One region of the Pseudorhodoplanes sp. genome, then DNA from elsewhere that is predicted to be linked to it. Evidence: predicted binding sites of a transcription regulator. Region 1 holds the regulator's gene; each other region holds the start of a gene.
The links. The regulator LexA, encoded in region 1, represses DNA repair genes until DNA is damaged. The targets are predictions, from matches to a motif close to TGTTCNNNNTGTGTTCNG.

Region 1 (5,492 bases):
CGCCTGGGGTGGCGATTGCATCCTGATTATCATGGCCGCAATCGATGACGCCGCCGCGCATGAACTCGAAGCCGCGGCGATCTCCTACGACATGGACGTACTGATCGAAATCCACGATGAGGCCGAACTCGACCGCGCGCTCAAGCTCAAGTCGCGGCTGTTCGGCATCAACAACCGCAATCTGCGGACATTCGAGACATCACTCGATGTCAGTATGGCGCTTGCGCCGAAGGTCCCGCGCGACCGGCTGATCGTCGGCGAGAGCGGCATCTTCACGCCGGCCGATCTCGCCCTATTGTCGACGGTCGGTATCTCCACATTCCTGATCGGTGAGAGCCTGATGCGCGCGAACGATGTGGCCGAGGCAACGCGTTCGCTGCTTGCTCGGCCCCAGCCCCGCGCGGCGGCGGGCTAAGCCATGTCCGACAAGGTGCTCACCCATCTCGGGCCATCCGGCGAAGCGCATATGGTCGACGTCTCCGACAAGGCGGCGACCGAGCGTGTCGCCGTCGCGGAAGGCCGCGTGGTGATGAGCAAGGCCACGCTCGACCTCGTGATGTCGGGCAATGCCAAGAAGGGCGACGTGCTCGGCACCGCGCGCATCGCCGGCATCATGGCCGCCAAGCGCACGCACGAACTGATCCCGCTCTGCCATCCACTCGCACTGTCGCAGGTGAGCGTCGACCTCACGCCCGACCCAGCGCTGCCCGGCATTGCCGTGCGCGCCAGCGTGAAGGTGACCGGACCGACCGGCGTGGAAATGGAAGCGCTAACCGCGGTGTCGGTCGCGTGCCTGACCATCTACGACATGGTCAAGGCCGCCGAGCGCGGCATGCGCATCGAAGGCGTGCATCTGGTGGAAAAGACCGGCGGCAAATCCGGTCCCTACCGGGCGACGTGAATATGGCGCTCCTGCCCGTTGCCGACGCCTTGCAGCGCGTGCTGGCGCAAGCGAGTGCGCTGCCGAGCGAACGCGTGCCGATCACCGAAGCGCATGGCCGCGTCCTCGCTGACGATGTCCGCTCACTCAGGACCCAGCCGCCGGTCGATGTGTCGGCGATGGATGGCTATGCGGTCCGTTCCGAGGACATCACCAGCGCGCCGACCGATCTGAAAGTCATCGGCGAGGTCGCGGCCGGACGGCCGTTCACTGGCGAGGTGAGACCGGGACAGGCGGCGCGGATTTTCACCGGCGGCGAGTTGCCCGCCGGCGCCGACACCATCGTGGTGCAGGAAGACACCCGCCGCGACGGCGACAACGTCATCGTCACCGAGGTGCCGCGGAAGGGCCGCCATATCCGCGCCGCCGGACTGGATTTCAAGCAGGGGGAGACCTTGCTCACGCGCGGCCGCGTCCTGAGCGGCCGCGATCTCGGGCTTGCGGCGGCGATGAACCACCCGATCCTACCGGTTCACCGCAAGCCGCGCGTCGCCTTGCTCGCCACCGGTGACGAGCTGGTGCTACCCGGACGCCAACCCGGCCCGGGTCAGATCGTCTATTCGAACGGCTATTCGGTTGCCGCGCTGGCCCGCCAGGAAGGCGCCGATGTCAGCGACCTCGGCATCGCCCGCGACACCGTGGCCGATACCGTTGCAGCGATCCAAGATGCGCGGATGCGGCGGGCCGACGTGCTCGTCACCATGGGGGGCGCTTCGGTCGGCGACTATGACCTGGTGCAGCAGGCCCTGAAGCAGGAAGGCATGGACCTGTCGTTCTGGAAGATTGCGATGCGGCCGGGGCGTCCGCTGATGCATGGCCGGCTCGGCCCGATTCATGTGCTGGGCCTGCCGGGCAATCCGGTCTCGGCCTTCGTCTGCGCGGTGCTGTTTCTGGTGCCGCTGCTGCGCACCCTGACCGGCCGAACCGACGTCTCGATCCCCCTCGACCATGGCCTGCTCGGCTGCGACCTGCCCGAGAACGACGAGCGTGCCGATTACCTGCGAGCCCGCCTGTCGCGGTCGTCGCGCGGCGCGCTGGTGGCCACTCCGTTCCCGACCCAGGATTCGTCGATGACCCGCATTCTGGCCGATGCCGATTGCCTCGTGATCCGCGAACCGCATGCATCGCCCGCGCCCGCCGGTTCACCCTGTGTTATCCTGAAGCTTCCCCTTTAGGCATCTCCCGCTTTCTTCACGTCAAATTAAGGGGTTGCGGAACACATATCGAACATATAGTGTTCGTTCATGATTTGTTTCGTATCTCTTGGGATTGTTCCACGATCCTGACGCTGTCCGGGAGACACCTGAATGCTGACCCGCAAGCAGTTCGAGCTTCTGCGATTCATAAACGAGCGTCTGAAGGAAGCCGGCGTTCCGCCGTCCTTCGACGAGATGAAGGACGCCCTCGACCTGCGGTCCAAATCCGGCATCCACCGGCTGATCACGGCGCTGGAGGAGCGCGGTTTCATCCGGCGCCTGCCGAACCGCGCGCGCGCGATCGAGGTGATCAAGCTGCCGGATTCGGTCAACCAGGGCAGCACGCCCCGCCGTGGTTTCACCCCGAGCGTGATCGAGGGCAATCTCGGCCGGGTGCGAACCGCGTCGGAAGACGATGGCGGCCGCCCCGTCGCGGTGCCGATGATGGGCCGAATCGCGGCGGGCACGCCGATCGAGGCGATCCAGACCAAAAGCCACACCATCAATGTGCCGCCGGACCTGCTCACCTCGGGCGATCACTTCGCGCTCGAAGTGCGCGGCGATTCGATGGTCGATGCCGGCATTCTCGACGGCGATACGGTGCTGATCCGCAAGTCCGAGGCCGCCGATACCGGCGACATCGTCGTGGCCCTGATCGACGATGAGGAAGCGACCCTCAAACGGTTTCGCAGGCGCGGCGCTTCCATCGCACTTGAACCGGCTAACACGTCGTATGAAGTCCGTATCCTGCCGCCGACCCGCGTCCGGATTCAGGGCAAACTGGTGGGACTATTCCGGCGTTACTGACGGACCGTCGTCGGCTTCCAGATCGGCCGGCCGCGGTGTCGCGTCGCGCGGCGGGGCCGGGCGTGCGGGGATCGTAGCCACTGCCGCAGGAGCGCGGGCCCAAGGCCGGTCGTAGGTTGGCGGCCGCGTGCTCTCCTGCACGAACATGCCGCCATCCCAGCGGGCCGCGGCCGCACCATGAGCGCGCGCGCGAGTGCGGTCGATCAGCAACGCGGCGCAAACCGGCGGAGCGTTGCGCGCGGTCACGACAAAAACCGCCGAAGTGCAATCCTCCATCAGCGCCTCCGCGCTGAGCGACAGCGCGACGGCGCGGCCGTCGGCCAGCCGTGCAACGCATCCCGCCAGGTCGCAGCGAATGCCCTCCGCCAGCGACTCGTCCTTGTCGGTTCTGGCATCGCCATCGGCGGCAAGCCACTCACGCAGGACGAATCCGTCGCGGCGGCTGGCCATGACCCGCAAGACTCCGCCGGCATCGCGGACCGCCACCATGCTTGCGTCGGCCGACACAAGGATGTCCGGTCGCGGTGCCCTCCAGGCAAACACGATACAAAGCGCGACCATCGCCGCGCCGGTCCACCGCAGCGGCGATCGCAACAGGCACATCACCACCAGCCCGGCAGCGCCGATCAGCAGGGTGCCAACGCCGAAAGCCGGGATCCGTCCGACGGCGCCGGGCAGACTGGCAACCCAGGTTGCGACAACGATCATCCACTCGATGCCCTCGCCCATCAGCCACCAGAATGGCCGGTCGAAGCCGAACGGCAGTGCGATCAGGCCGAGAATGCCAGCCGGCATCACCCAGATCGACACCGCCGGCATCGCGAAGAGATTTGCCAGCACGCCATAAGGCGCCAGTCTGTGAAAGTGATAGGCGGCGAACAGTGTCGTCGCAGACCCCGCGACAAGCGACGCAATGACGAGCGCCGCGATCTCCCGTCCGCCCCATAACGCCATCCGGGCCGCAAAGGGCGTGCCCGGCTCGGCCGACATGATTGGCAGTCCGCGCTCGTACACCGCGATCAGCGCGAGCGTGGCCGCAAACGACATCTGGAAACTCGGATGGACAATTGCCTCCGGCGAGATCGCGAGCAGCACCAAGGCGGCGACGCAGATCGTACGAAGCGTCAGGGCCGGCCGGTCGAAGATCACGCCGATCAACACGATTGCCGTCATGATGAAGGCGCGCTGGGTCGCGACTTCGGCACCGGACAGCAGCAGATAGAATGCCGCCATGCACAGAGCCGCCAGCGCCGCCCATTTCTTGATTGGGTAACGGCTGGCAATCGAAGGGAAGAACGCGAGGCCGGCGCGGAACGTGAAGAAGGCGATGCCGGCAACCACGGCCATGTGATAGCCGGAGATCGACAGCACATGCGCGAGGCTCGAGACGTACATGGCCTCGTTGACCGACGACGATATCGCATCGCGTTTTCCGGTGATCAGCGCCGAGGCGATCGCGCCGTTGTCGCCCGGAATGACCGCGCGGATGCGCGCGTCGATCGCATCCCTAAGCGACCCGATGGCAGCGGCATAGCGCAGCCGCATTCCGGGCGGTTCGGGCGGCGTCACCTGTTTGATCGCGCCGAGCACGAAACCCGTCGCGCCGAGCCGCTGGAAATAGTAATCGCGCGCGAAGTCGTAGCCGCCCGGCCGCAGCGGCGAGAGCGGAGGATTGAGTCTTGCGCGCAATTCGACGAAGGAGGCCACCGGCGGCGCCATGCCCTTGCGCACAGACACGCGAACGCGTTCCAGCTTGATGTCGGGGCGCGCACCGCTCATGGCATGGACGGCAATCACGATACGATCGCTTCGCTCGCGTTCCTCTCTGGATTCGACAAAGCCCGACAGCGTCACATTGAATGCGGGCGCCGCGAGGATCGGATGGGCGATGCGAGCGGTCTTCCAGGCTGCGAGCGTGAAGCCGAATGCGATCGCGGCGGCAGCCACAGCGACCGGAAACGCGATCGGTCGGGCGCGGGCCGCGATGCATAGAAGTATCGCCGCGGCCGTGAGTGCGATGCCGGCCCACAGAAACGGCTCGCGATCCGCGGCGAAATAGAGGACGACGCCGAAGCCGAAGGCGATGGGCAGCCAGGGAATGAGGCGTCCCGGCGCGGTGTCATGGGCGATCCAGCTGCCCATGCGCGCGCCGGCGCCCTGCAACAAAGGGGACAGGGCATCGGGCCAGCCGGACGATCCATCGCGGGTGCGTCCTCCAAGCGGCCACGTGCCGGCCCGCGCGCCCTTGCGCGCCTCCGCCCGCTCGCGACCTTTCGGATCGCTCTCGCCAGCCATGAGCCCCCGCCCCCGGCACTCGACCGGGGGTTGAGGCTACATCAGCCGGCGTCCTTTGCGAAAGCGATCAACTAACCGCCGAAACCTTGGCCCAGGTGTCCCGCAGCCCGATGGTCCGGCTGAAGACCGGGCGGCCGGACGTGGAGTCGCGGTCGCGCACGAAATAACCCTGCCGCTCGAACTGCGCCGGCTCGCCGGTCTGATCCGCGATCGCCGCCGGCTCGACCTTTGCGTCAGCCAGAATCTCCAGCGAG
Region 2 (5,492 bases), on a different contig from region 1:
GGAGAAGCGGCCGGGCTCGTAGCCGCGCGCCTTCGACTCCGGCAGGCCGGCGAACCATTCGCGGATCGGGGTGAAGGCGCCGGTATAGGTCGCGGGATTGGAGCGCGGGGTGCGGCCGATCGGCGACTGGTCGATGTCGATGATCTTGTCGATATGCTCCAGCCCCTCGATGCGGTCATGCGGGGCGGGGGCGTCGGAGGCGCCGTTCAGCTTGCGGGCGATCGACTTGTACAGCGTGTCGACGAGGAAGGTCGACTTGCCGCCGCCGGAGACGCCGGTGACCGCGGTGAACAGACCCAGCGGGATTTCGGCGGTGACGTTCTTCAGATTGTTGCCGCGCGCGTTGACCACCTTGATGGCGCGATGCTTCGACGGCGCGCGGCGCTCGGGAACCGGAATGCCGTATTCGCCGGTGAGATATTTGCCGGTGAGCGAATGCTTGTCGTGCATCACCTCGTCGGGCGTGCCCTGCGCCACGATGCGCCCGCCATGCACGCCGGCGCCGGGGCCGATATCGAGCACGTAATCGGCGAGCCGGATCGCGTCCTCGTCATGCTCGACCACGATCACGGTGTTGCCGAGGTCGCGCAGCCGCTTCAGCGTTTCAAGAAGCCGCGCATTGTCGCGCTGGTGCAGGCCGATGGAGGGCTCGTCCAGCACGTAGAGCACACCGGTCAGGCCTGATCCGATCTGCGAGGCGAGGCGGATGCGCTGGCTCTCGCCGCCCGACAGCGTGCCGGAGGCGCGGGCGAGGGTGAGATATTCGAGGCCGACGTCCACGAGGAAGCGCAGGCGGTCGCGGATCTCCTTCAGGATGCGGACCGCGATCTCGTTCTGCTGCTTGTTGAGCTGCGACGGGATGCCCTCGAACCATTGCGCGGCCTTGCGGATGCTCATCTCGGAGACCTGGCCGATATGCAGGCCGCCGATCTTCACGCACATCGCTTCCGGCTTCAGGCGATAGCCATTGCAGGCGTCGCACGGCACGTCGGTAAAATACTTGCCCAGTTCCTCGCGCGCCCATTCGCTTTCTGTCTCGCGGAAGCGGCGCTCCAGATTGGTGACCACGCCTTCGAACGGCTTCTTGGTGGTGTAGGAGCGCAGCCCGTCGTCATAGGTGAACTTGATGTCGTCGTCGCCGGAGCCATACAGGATCGCGTCCTGGGTCTTTTTCGGCAGCGCCTTCCACTTGGTGTCGAGGGTGAATTTGTAATGCTTGGCCAGCGCTTCCAGCGTCTGCACGTAATAGGGCGATGACGATTTCGCCCATGGCGCGATCGCGCCCTTGCGCAGCGTCATGTCCTTGTCGGTGATGACCAGTTCGGCGTCGATATGCTGCTCGACGCCGAGGCCGCCGCATTTCGGGCAGGCGCCGAACGGATTGTTGAACGAGAATAGGCGCGGCTCGATCTCGGCAATGGTGAAGCCGGAGACCGGGCAGGCGAATTTCTCGGAGAACAGCATGCGCTCTTCGGCATGGCTGCCCTTGAGGCGCTTGCCTTCGGCTGCGACGCCGCCATCGGCGAATTCCGCCACCGCCATGCCTTCGGCCAGCGCCAGCGCGGTCTCGAAACTTTCCGCCAGCCGCTGCTTGATGTCGGCACGGACCACAATGCGGTCCACCACCACGTCGATATTGTGCTTGAACTTCTTGTCCAGCACCGGCGCGTTGGCGATCTCGTAATATTGCCCGTCGATCTTCAGCCGCTGAAAGCCGCGCTTCATCCAGTCGGCAACCTCCTTCTTGTATTCGCCTTTCCGGTCGCGCACGACCGGCGCCAGGATGTAGAGGCGGGTGCCCTCGGGCAACGCCAGCACCCGGTCGACCATCTGCGACACGGTCTGGCTCTCGATCGGCAGGCCGGTCGCGGGCGAGTAGGGGATGCCGACCCGCGCCCACAGCAGCCGCATGTAATCGTAGATCTCGGTGACGGTGCCGACGGTCGAGCGCGGGTTCTTCGAGGTGGTCTTCTGCTCGATGGAGATGGCCGGCGACAGGCCGTCGATCTGGTCGACATCCGGCTTCTGCATCATCTCGAGGAATTGCCGGGCATAGGCCGACAGGCTCTCGACGTAGCGGCGTTGGCCCTCGGCATAGATGGTGTCGAAGGCGAGCGAGGATTTGCCCGACCCGGACAGGCCGGTGAACACCACCAGCGAATCGCGCGGCAGGTCGACGTCCACGTTCTTGAGATTGTGCTCGCGGGCGCCGCGAATGGAGATCACGCGGCTATCGGCGCGACGGGACGATTTGGCGCTCTTGTCGAACAGGTCGTTCATGCCGGGGTACCGGGGCTCTGCAAAGTTACGGCGGACGTCCGGCACGCGTTTCGACGCAGGCGGATGGTCAGGCGAACGTAGTGAGAACACCTGCGGTTTTCCACCCCCGGCGGCCGCATGGGCGTTATCTGTCAACAGACACCGGCCGGAACTCACGGGCCGCGCCGGAAGCTGCGCGGCTACGGGCCCATCCAAAGCAAAAGGGCCGGCGCGAGGCCGGCCCTTTGAGAGATCCGAGCGCGGATGGCTCAGTATTTCGCCATCACCGGAGCCTTGCCCCAGTCGAACCGATAGTTCACGCCAACCTTCACAGTCTGCACGCTGTCGCTGAAGGTATAAGTCTCGCTGCCAGGATCAAGATTGGCGATCGAGACGTTGCTGAAGTCCATGTAGAGATACTCGACCTTGACCGACCAGTTCGGTGTCAGTCCGTATTCGAGACCGCCGCCAAGCGTCCAGCCGCCGCGGTTCTTCGACACCGACACGAAATCGGTCGGATCAATGGCGCCGCCGTCGGTGTCACCGGCTAGCTGCGAGATCTTCGCATTCACATAACCGCCCTTGACGTACCAGAGGGCGCGGTCCATTGCCCAGCCAAGGCGGCCGGTCACGGTGTAGTAACGGCCATAGCTGACGGAGAAGATGTCGTCGTTTCCGGCGCTGCCGGGGCCGAAGAACGTCACATTGGCGCTGGGATTGAGTTCCCCAAGGTCTGCTTCAATGCCGACGACCCAGTTGCCGGCTTGCCAGTTGTAGCCAATCTGGCCGCCCCACATCCAGTCGTCCGGCTTCAGCTTCTGGCTCTGCGGCCCGCCATTGTCGAAGGTTCCTGTGGTGCCATCGACCGTGGAATCGGCCCAAGCCCAGCCGGCATGGCCGCCGACATAGAAACCGGACCAGTTGTACATCGGCGCGACGACCGGCGCGGCCTTGTAGACCGGGCGCGCGATGTCAGCAGCGTGAGCGGCCGCGGTCATCAGGACCGTTGCAGCGATCGTGTATCCAATTTTCAAGGCACGCATGAGAGCCTCCCCAGGCTTTCTGGAATCGTCCCGGGGACTATATCCGCCGTTCGCCGCGCGCGCTGTCACCCGCCTGCAACAATCGTATTCTATTCACAGTATAGGTACGCAAATAAGGAGCTGCGCATACGCGATTTCGCAACCCTTACGGTGCATAAGGGCAGGGAACCGGACTTGGCGGCGGTCGTTTTATGACCTTGAATGCCGCTGCAGTCCCGCGAGAGGGGTTTTCCATGCCGACGCGTGCGTATTGGTCGGGCCGGATCAGGCTGGCACTGGTCTCGATCCCGGTTGAAGTCCTGCCGGCCACAAAGTCCACCAGCCGGATTTCGTTCAACCAGATCCACGAGCCGACCGGCAAGCGCATCCGCTATGAGAAGGTGGTGCCGGGCGTCGGTCCGGTGGAAGCGTCGGAGATCGTGAAGGGCTACGAGGTCGAGAAGAACAAATACGTTCTCCTGACCGACGAGGAAATCAACGACGTCAAGCTCGAGGCCAAGAAGTCGATCGACCTGTCGCAATTCGTGGACGAGGATGCGATCGACGAAGTGTATTTCGACCGGCCATTCTACATCGTGCCGTCGGACGAGGATGAAGACGCGGCCGAGGCCTATATCGTTTTGCGCGACGCCTTGAAGAAGACGAAGAAGATCGGGCTCGGACAGCTGGTGGTGCGCGGCCAGGGATCGATCGTGGCGATCAAGCCCTACGGCAAGGGTCTTCTGATGGAGACGCTGCGCTATGCCGACGAGATCAAGAAAGCCGACGTATTCGACGAATTGCCGTCGAAAAAGGTCGATGCCGATCTGGTGTCGCTGGCCGAAGAGCTGATCCAGAAAAAGGCAGGCGACTTCCAGCCGGAGAAATTCAAGGACACCTATACGGCCGCGTTGCGCGAGCTGATCAAGGCCAAGGAAGAGAAGCGTCCGCCGCGCGAGATCGAGGAAGCGCAGCCGGTCTCCAACGTCATCAACCTGATGGACGCGCTGAAACGCAGCGTCGGCAAGGGCGGTGGCGACAAGGGCGGCGAGGGCAAACCCGCCGGCAAGGGCAGCGATTCCAAGTCGTCCGCATCGACCGGAAAAGCCAAGACGCCGGCAAGCAAGACCAAAACCGCCAAGAGCAAAAGCGCCAAGACTGCGAGCAAGACCGCCAAGAAGACCAGCCGCCGCAAGGCGGCGTGACGGATACCTGACCGATGCCCCGCGGATCGCTGCGCGAGTACAACGCCAGGCGGGACTTCGCGCGCACCGCCGAGCCGAAAGGCGTCGTCGGCAGGCAGAAGAAGGCATCCAAACTTCGCTATCTGATCCAGAAGCATGCCGCGCGCGCGCTGCATTACGACTTCCGCCTCGAGTGGAACGGCGTGCTGATGAGCTGGGCGGTGCCGAAAGGCCCCAGCGAGGATCCCGACGACAAGCGTCTGGCGGTCCGCACCGAAGATCACCCGCTCGATTACGGCGATTTCGAAGGCACGATTCCGAAGGGCGAATATGGCGGCGGCACGGTCATGCTGTGGGACACCGGCACATGGGAGCCGCAGGAGCAGGAGCCCGACGTCGAGGAGCAGCTCAGGAAAGGCAAGCTCGCCTTCATCCTTCATGGCGAACGGCTGCATGGCAAATGGGCGCTGGTGAAACTCCGCAAGCGCTCTCCGAAGGACAAGGACAACTGGCTGCTGATCAAGGAGCTGGACGATTACATGCGGCGCGGCGGAACGCCGTCGGCCGAGACCGAACTCACCAGCGTGAAATCCGGCCGCAGCATGGACGAGATCGCGCAAGGAAAGCGCGGGGGCAAGGCGGTCTGGCACTCGAACCGGAAGGGTGGCAGTGCGGGCAAGGACGATCCCGAGATCGTCGGCAGGACGCGCAAGGCAACAAGCGCCAAAACATCCAGCGCCAGATCATCGAGCGCCAAAGCCAGCGGCTCAAAAAAAAAGTCCGTAGCAAAGCGGTCAAAACAAGCGTCGGCAAAACTGCCGGCCTTCGTCGAACCGCAACTGGCAACGCTGGTCGACGGCCCGCCAGACGGAAATGAGTGGCTGCACGAGATCAAGTATGACGGCTATCGCGGCGTCGCCGCTATCGCCGGCGGCAAGGTCGCGATCTATACCCGCAACGGCCTCGACTGGAGCGACCGGTTCGCGCGCATCGTGCCGGCGCTGCAAAGCCTTCCCTGTCAAACAGC
Region 3 (5,492 bases), on a different contig from region 1:
GATCGCCGAAGGCGTCGCGAAGCCTGCGAAGACGGACGCCGCAGATTTGGTCGGCCTGATCGGGGACCAGAACCACGATCAGGCCTTCGCCATAGGCGACAAGGTCGGCCCACTCAAGCACGCAGCGCGCCTTGCCGCCGCGCTTTTTGCCATGGGTCAAAAGACGGCAGAGCCGGGAGTATGCGGCTCGATCCGTCGGGTAAACCAGGACCGACATCCCCTCAAAGAGGTCTAGGCGACAACCGACGATGAGCCGTACGCCGGTCGACTTGGCCGCCTCATGCGCCCGGACGATGCCCGCCAGACTGTTGCGATCGACCACGGCCAGCGCCTTGATACCAAGCACTGCGGCTGTGGCGAAGAGCTCATCGGCCGAGGACGCTCCGCGCAGGAAACTGAAATGCGAGGTGACCTGCAGCTCGGCGTATCGGGTGAGCGCGGTCATCCGAAGATCCCATGGATGAACCACCGGTGCGACCCGGTGCCCGGGTTCTCGCCGTCGCCGGCACGATAGATCCAGTAGCGCTCGCCGGCCTCGTCCTCGACGCGGAAGTAGTCGCGCACGGCCGAGAGCTCGGCATCGCGGCGCCACCACTCGCCGAAGATTCGCTCGGGCCCATCTGCACGCTTGACGCGGCGACGGACGCCGCGCCAGATGAACGTCACCGGCGGATGGTCGGGCAGCAGCGCGACCGTCTCGATCGGCTCTGCCGGTGCCAGAAGCCGCGAGGGTCGAGGCCACTCGCCGTTCCAGTTCTCGCCGGTCGCGGTCGCCATCGGCAGTACCTTGCGGACGGACCGTTCCGGGACATCGCTGGCAATGGCGGCGATACGATAGAGCCGGCGCTCCCCGACCCGGTTGGCGAGCGTATCGATCAGGCCGGAAACGTCCGGTATCGCGGCCTCAACCAGCGAGGCAACGTGCTGTGTGTTGGCTAGGGGCTCGGCCAGCGTCGCCGCAAGTGACATGATCTCGATCCCGAACCCAGGGTCGATCGTCTCGATCTTTTCAGTGAGCAGGCGCGTCAGCCGCCGGATGTGGCGAACCGGCGCGGCGGTCATCACTCGAACCGCTTCGGTGCGGCTATCGACGCGCTCGCAGATCAGGTCGAGATGCCTGACGCCTAGGCCTCTGGCCTCGAGCCGCTGGCAGAGGTCGCCCACGAGCTTACCGATATATCGAGCGATCGTTTCTGCCGCCCCGATCGGCTCAGCGAAGGCGCGCCGGACCTCGATGATGTCGGGCGGCCGGATCGGCTCGATAGGCTCACGCACCATTCCCAGAGCCTGGTCGAGCCTACGGTTCAGTTCGGGACCAAAGCGCAATATCAACGGCGCGCGCGGTTGGGCGAGAAGATCGGCGGTTGTGCTGAAGCCTAACGCCCGCAGACCCGCGACGATGTCTGGCGCCAAACGCAATGCTGCAATCGGCAACCGCCCGATCGCATCCTCATGGACGCCGTGATCTACGATGACGAGGGAGGCCGCTCCGTACCGCGCCAACCCATGGGCGATGCCCCAAGTGTCGGCGACGGCAGCACGAGCATCGAAGCCCGACGCCGCCAACCTCACGATCAGGCCCTCCAACATGGCCTCCTCGCCGCCGCGAAGGTGGTCGGCGCCGGTGGTGTCCAGAACGACGCCATCTGGCGGGTCCGCCGCGACGATGGGGGAATAACGCAGCATCCAGCCCGCCAGCGCGTCGAGCGATTTCAGATCGCCCGCGAGGTCGGCGTCTTCAAGCGTCAGCCCGGGCACCAGGACCTGCGCCCTGGTCGCGGGCATGCCGATGCGCACGCCGGCCTGCCGAGCCACGCTATCGGCAGCGACGACGACGCGTCGGCGTCCGTCATGGGCAGCAAGAGCCAGCCCACCCTCAAGCTGAGGCGAAGCGGCGCCAGATCTCCTTTTCCACCGGTCGGTTGGCCAGGTCGGGAGGTAGAGCGAGACGACCCGTGCCATCGCAGGCCTCCAGTTCGAAATCGGCGCTTTCGCCGGCGCGGCAACGGATAAGTTCGATCAGCCATCGCGGTCGCCCTACGCCGGGCACCGGAAGTGGAGCGGACGGCAGAGTGGAAACCCGCCACCGCGTCACCGCGGCTGTCGGTTGTCCGAAATCGACCGCGTCCGCCTGTCGCCGCCATCGGCGGATAGCCAGCGCGATCGTTCCTGAGCCCTCGGCTGCGAGTTGAAGTCGCCGCGAGGCCGTGATCGACAACCGCCCGATTTCGCCAACGACGGCACCCAGCCCACCATGACGCAGGCCCTCCTCGGCGCAGGCTAGAACCGCTTTGTCGTCGCCGGCTTCGACGTAAATCACGCGATCTGCGGCAAGGCCGACCTGCGCGATCGCCGGGGCGAACAGGTCGGTGCGTGTGAGGCACCAGAGGACTTTGCCCGTCGTCCGTGCCGCTATGCCGGCGACGAAAAGCGCGGCCGCCGCCCCGTCGGTGGCGCCGTTGCCACCCCCGGCGACTTCATGCAGCGCGCCGAGCTCCAACCCCTTTGCCGGCAGCCGCTCGTCGAGTGCGCGAAGACCGAAGCTCAGTACCTGCCGCTGGCGGGATGGCCCACCCTGGATCCGGTCGATTTGCTCCCGAAGGCGCGCCATGACGGGCTCGCAAGCCACTTGATCTCGCTCCTGAATTATGTTCGCTTTTTGTTCTTTCTAACGGCGTGCGAGTCAAGACACGCAAATGCAACACGCCACGCGACCGCTGAGCGAAGAGCGTTCAGTGAACCTCCACCAATCAGCGGCGTTGTCGGCTCACCCTCGTCGAGATCATGCGCATGCCCACCCCCTCGTTCCGCTTTCCCGGCGTTCTGAATTCACAGGAGCTTCTCATTGCCGAAGCGATACTTGCCCGAGCGTCGAACGCGTTGGGCCTCGAGCGCACGGACGCCGTTACGGATAAGGACGCGGCGAAGGCGCGCCTTGGCGGGATCGTCGTGCGGTTGATGTCGGATCGATCGAGATCCATCGGCGATCTATCGGCCGCCGCCGTCGAGGCGTTCCTCGGAGCTGGCGAACTCACCTAATTCCATCTTCCCGCCACCGTCAGGTTCGCAGAAGAGCGCTACGACAACGGAGCAAGGTCATCCTTTTTGCCGCCCCGCTGAACCGTCGTCAGCGCGCCATCCGGCAACGGCCGCTGCAGCGCCTTGGCCTGGTCCCATGACGCCGTCATCCACATCTCGATTTCCCAGGGCTCGGTCAGGATGACCGGCATCGCCTTGGGATGAACGGCGCCGACTTCGGCATTCGGGTCTGTCGTGAGAAAGGCGAACAGGTCCGTCGTCTCCACGCCGTTCTTGATCTTGCGAACCCCGGTCCATCCCGCAGTCCAGATTCCGGCGAAGAACGCGAGCGGGCGGTCCTCCGCGAGGGCGAACCAGACATCGAGCTTCGACCCATGGTGGAACTCGCTGAAGCTGGTGAGTGGGACCACGCAACGGTTCGCCGGACCAAGCCAGGGCTTCCAGTGCGACGAAGTGGTCTTGCGAACGTTGGTGGTTCCGCCATCGGGCTCAATCCGCAAGAGCTCGTCGAAGTCGACGGCCTTCCCCTTGGCCTCCAGCTTGCCGGCCCGCTTCTTCGCCAACTCGAAGATCGCCTTCTTCGACGACGGCATGCCCCATCGCACCATGGCGAGTTCTCGCGTGCCATCGAGAGCATTCCGGACGATCGGCGCTGGGTAATCCGGAAAGATGCCGGGCAGTGGCGGCAGATTTCCGGTCGTGTCGCGCATGGCCCGGGCGAGCGCGACGATGGCGGCCTGGCCCTTGGTCAGGCTATAGAGGTTGCACATGAGAAGCTCCTGGCTCGCCCGACGCCATGCATTCAATCAGCATCTCGACCAAGAGGCGACAGCATTAATCTAGAGCGAGGGCGGCGCCGGATACTCTATACCGCGCGCCAGGTTGCTCGGCTCGCGCGAGAGCGCTGCGACGCCGACGCGGCTGGTTTTGTGGAGGCGACTCCATCCGGGTGGACGCGAGAACAGGCCTTGTTCCCGGTCGCTCGAAGGGAGCACGTCCCGACAGCGAGTGGGAATTCACCCCGCTTCCAGCGCCCACTGCGCATATGGCGTATTATTGGCCAATTTCCGATTGAGGTCTGGCGCCCCGTCGTCCCACCATACCGGCCCGCGCTCTCCGAGCGCAATTTTAGCGGCATCGACCTCGGCCCTTGCCAGCTTCAAGTCGCCTTGACCCGCCTTGGCGTATCTGACGGCCCGCCGGGCATCCATCAGCTGGCTGACCAACTGCTGCCGCTTCGCCTCGGCGATCGCAGGGTTCGTCGCTCTCCACAATCTGCCCGCGACCATAAAGTAACGGCCGTCGGGCGTCGTCGGGTAGATCCTATCGGCCAATCTGTGTGTCTCCCTGTCGGTGATGCTCGGTGCATTCATGGACTTGCCGTCAAAGCGCGTGCCGAGCCGCTATCCGCGTTTGACCCTCGCGCGCTGATGGACGCCGTCAACGCAGCAGGCCATCAGCGTCGAAGGCGTCCCAGCCTTCCAACGGAGTTCGCGTAATGTCGCCGCTGGTAGTGCTGATACCGCTCGCCATGCCCCGACTTTTCGCCGCACGCGCAAGTGCAGCCTTGCCAGCGGCGCGTCGTCGGTTCTCGGCCGCCTTGCGCGCATCGTCCTCGCGCCAGACGATCGGAAGGTCTTGGTTGAGGACGTCCTCGATGTAACGCGGGTCGAACACATGGAACGTCACGGCCTTAGCGCGACCACGCAGTTTCACGGTGCGCGTTCCGGCGCTTTTCAGGCGCCCGTCATCAAGCCACTTGTGGCGCTCCCGCGCGGACATCGAAAGGATGTCCTCCACTTCGCGCGGGATGATCGGCAAAGCTTCGATCCCGTCCAGCGCGTTGGAGATGATCTTCGAGGCGGCGTTGAACGCGTCCTCCTCGGCGTTATCCATGCGTAGGACGATGCGGCCGCTCGTAGCGGCGACGCACGTCCTCGATGTCCAAGGAAGGCGACGTCGAAGCTGCTGCTCGATCCCCTTCAGCCGCATGGAAGAGCCCAGCGTCGCCGCGGACGGCAGAGGCCATTCGGCGATGAGCCCGGGTGTTGCGTCGGAGGCAGGCTTCTGGGAAGGCGTCATGCTGACGGGGAATCGAGAGAACGAATGTTAAACATCAGCCGATCACGCCTGTTCCGCTTCTGCGATGATCAATGCCTCGTCTGCGTCATAGCAGCCGCGGCTGGACGGCCGGTTTTGCCGGGACACCTTGCACGTCCCCGCGTCGGGCCAACTCCGTCTCGGCACTGAAGCGCAGGTCGATATCACGATCGGAGGCCAACTCACGCAGTGAACCTATCGTGATATCGTCCCAGTTCTTGCCCCGATCAGGCCCCGACGGCACGCGCGGCAGAAGTCCGGGCTGGCGGCTCCAGGCCAGAAGCTGCTCAAGCGAGGTCTGGTTTAGCATGTCGCGCAGATTGTGCGCGGTGACATAGGCATCGGGCATGGCG

Region 2: a site for LexA is predicted at 2,352-2,369, ahead of uvrA (excinuclease ABC subunit UvrA). Genes of this name have one in related genera too.
Region 3: a site for LexA is predicted at 2,650-2,667, ahead of AC5I5I_RS24135 (ImuA family protein). Genes of this name have one in related genera too.

What each region holds. Positions count from the first base shown of each region.
Region 1 covers NZ_JCABZI010000004.1:36,131-41,622, reverse strand. The annotation lists gene trpC (indole-3-glycerol phosphate synthase TrpC) at 1-415, shown strand, start outside; gene moaC (cyclic pyranopterin monophosphate synthase MoaC) at 419-901, shown strand; gene AC5I5I_RS06815 (molybdopterin molybdotransferase MoeA) at 904-2,115, shown strand; gene lexA (transcriptional repressor LexA) at 2,248-2,943, shown strand; gene AC5I5I_RS06805 (ComEC/Rec2 family competence protein) at 2,926-5,238, opposite strand; gene AC5I5I_RS06800 (glutamine--tRNA ligase/YqeY domain fusion protein) at 5,306-5,492, opposite strand, start outside.
Region 2 covers NZ_JCABZI010000019.1:90,253-95,744, reverse strand. The annotation lists gene uvrA (excinuclease ABC subunit UvrA) at 1-2,280, opposite strand, end outside; gene AC5I5I_RS23255 (outer membrane protein) at 2,529-3,302, opposite strand; gene ku (non-homologous end joining protein Ku) at 3,536-4,486, shown strand; gene ligD (DNA ligase D) at 4,501-5,492, shown strand, end outside.
Region 3 covers NZ_JCABZI010000020.1:18,318-23,809, forward strand. The annotation lists gene AC5I5I_RS24125 (error-prone DNA polymerase) at 1-445, opposite strand, end outside; gene AC5I5I_RS24130 (DUF6504 family protein) at 442-1,962, opposite strand; gene AC5I5I_RS24135 (ImuA family protein) at 1,877-2,611, opposite strand; gene AC5I5I_RS24140 (hypothetical protein) at 2,785-3,039, shown strand; gene AC5I5I_RS24145 (SOS response-associated peptidase) at 3,078-3,809, opposite strand; gene AC5I5I_RS24150 (hypothetical protein) at 4,056-4,412, opposite strand; gene AC5I5I_RS24155 (hypothetical protein) at 4,480-5,121, opposite strand; gene AC5I5I_RS24160 (DNA polymerase III subunit epsilon) at 5,207-5,492, opposite strand, start outside.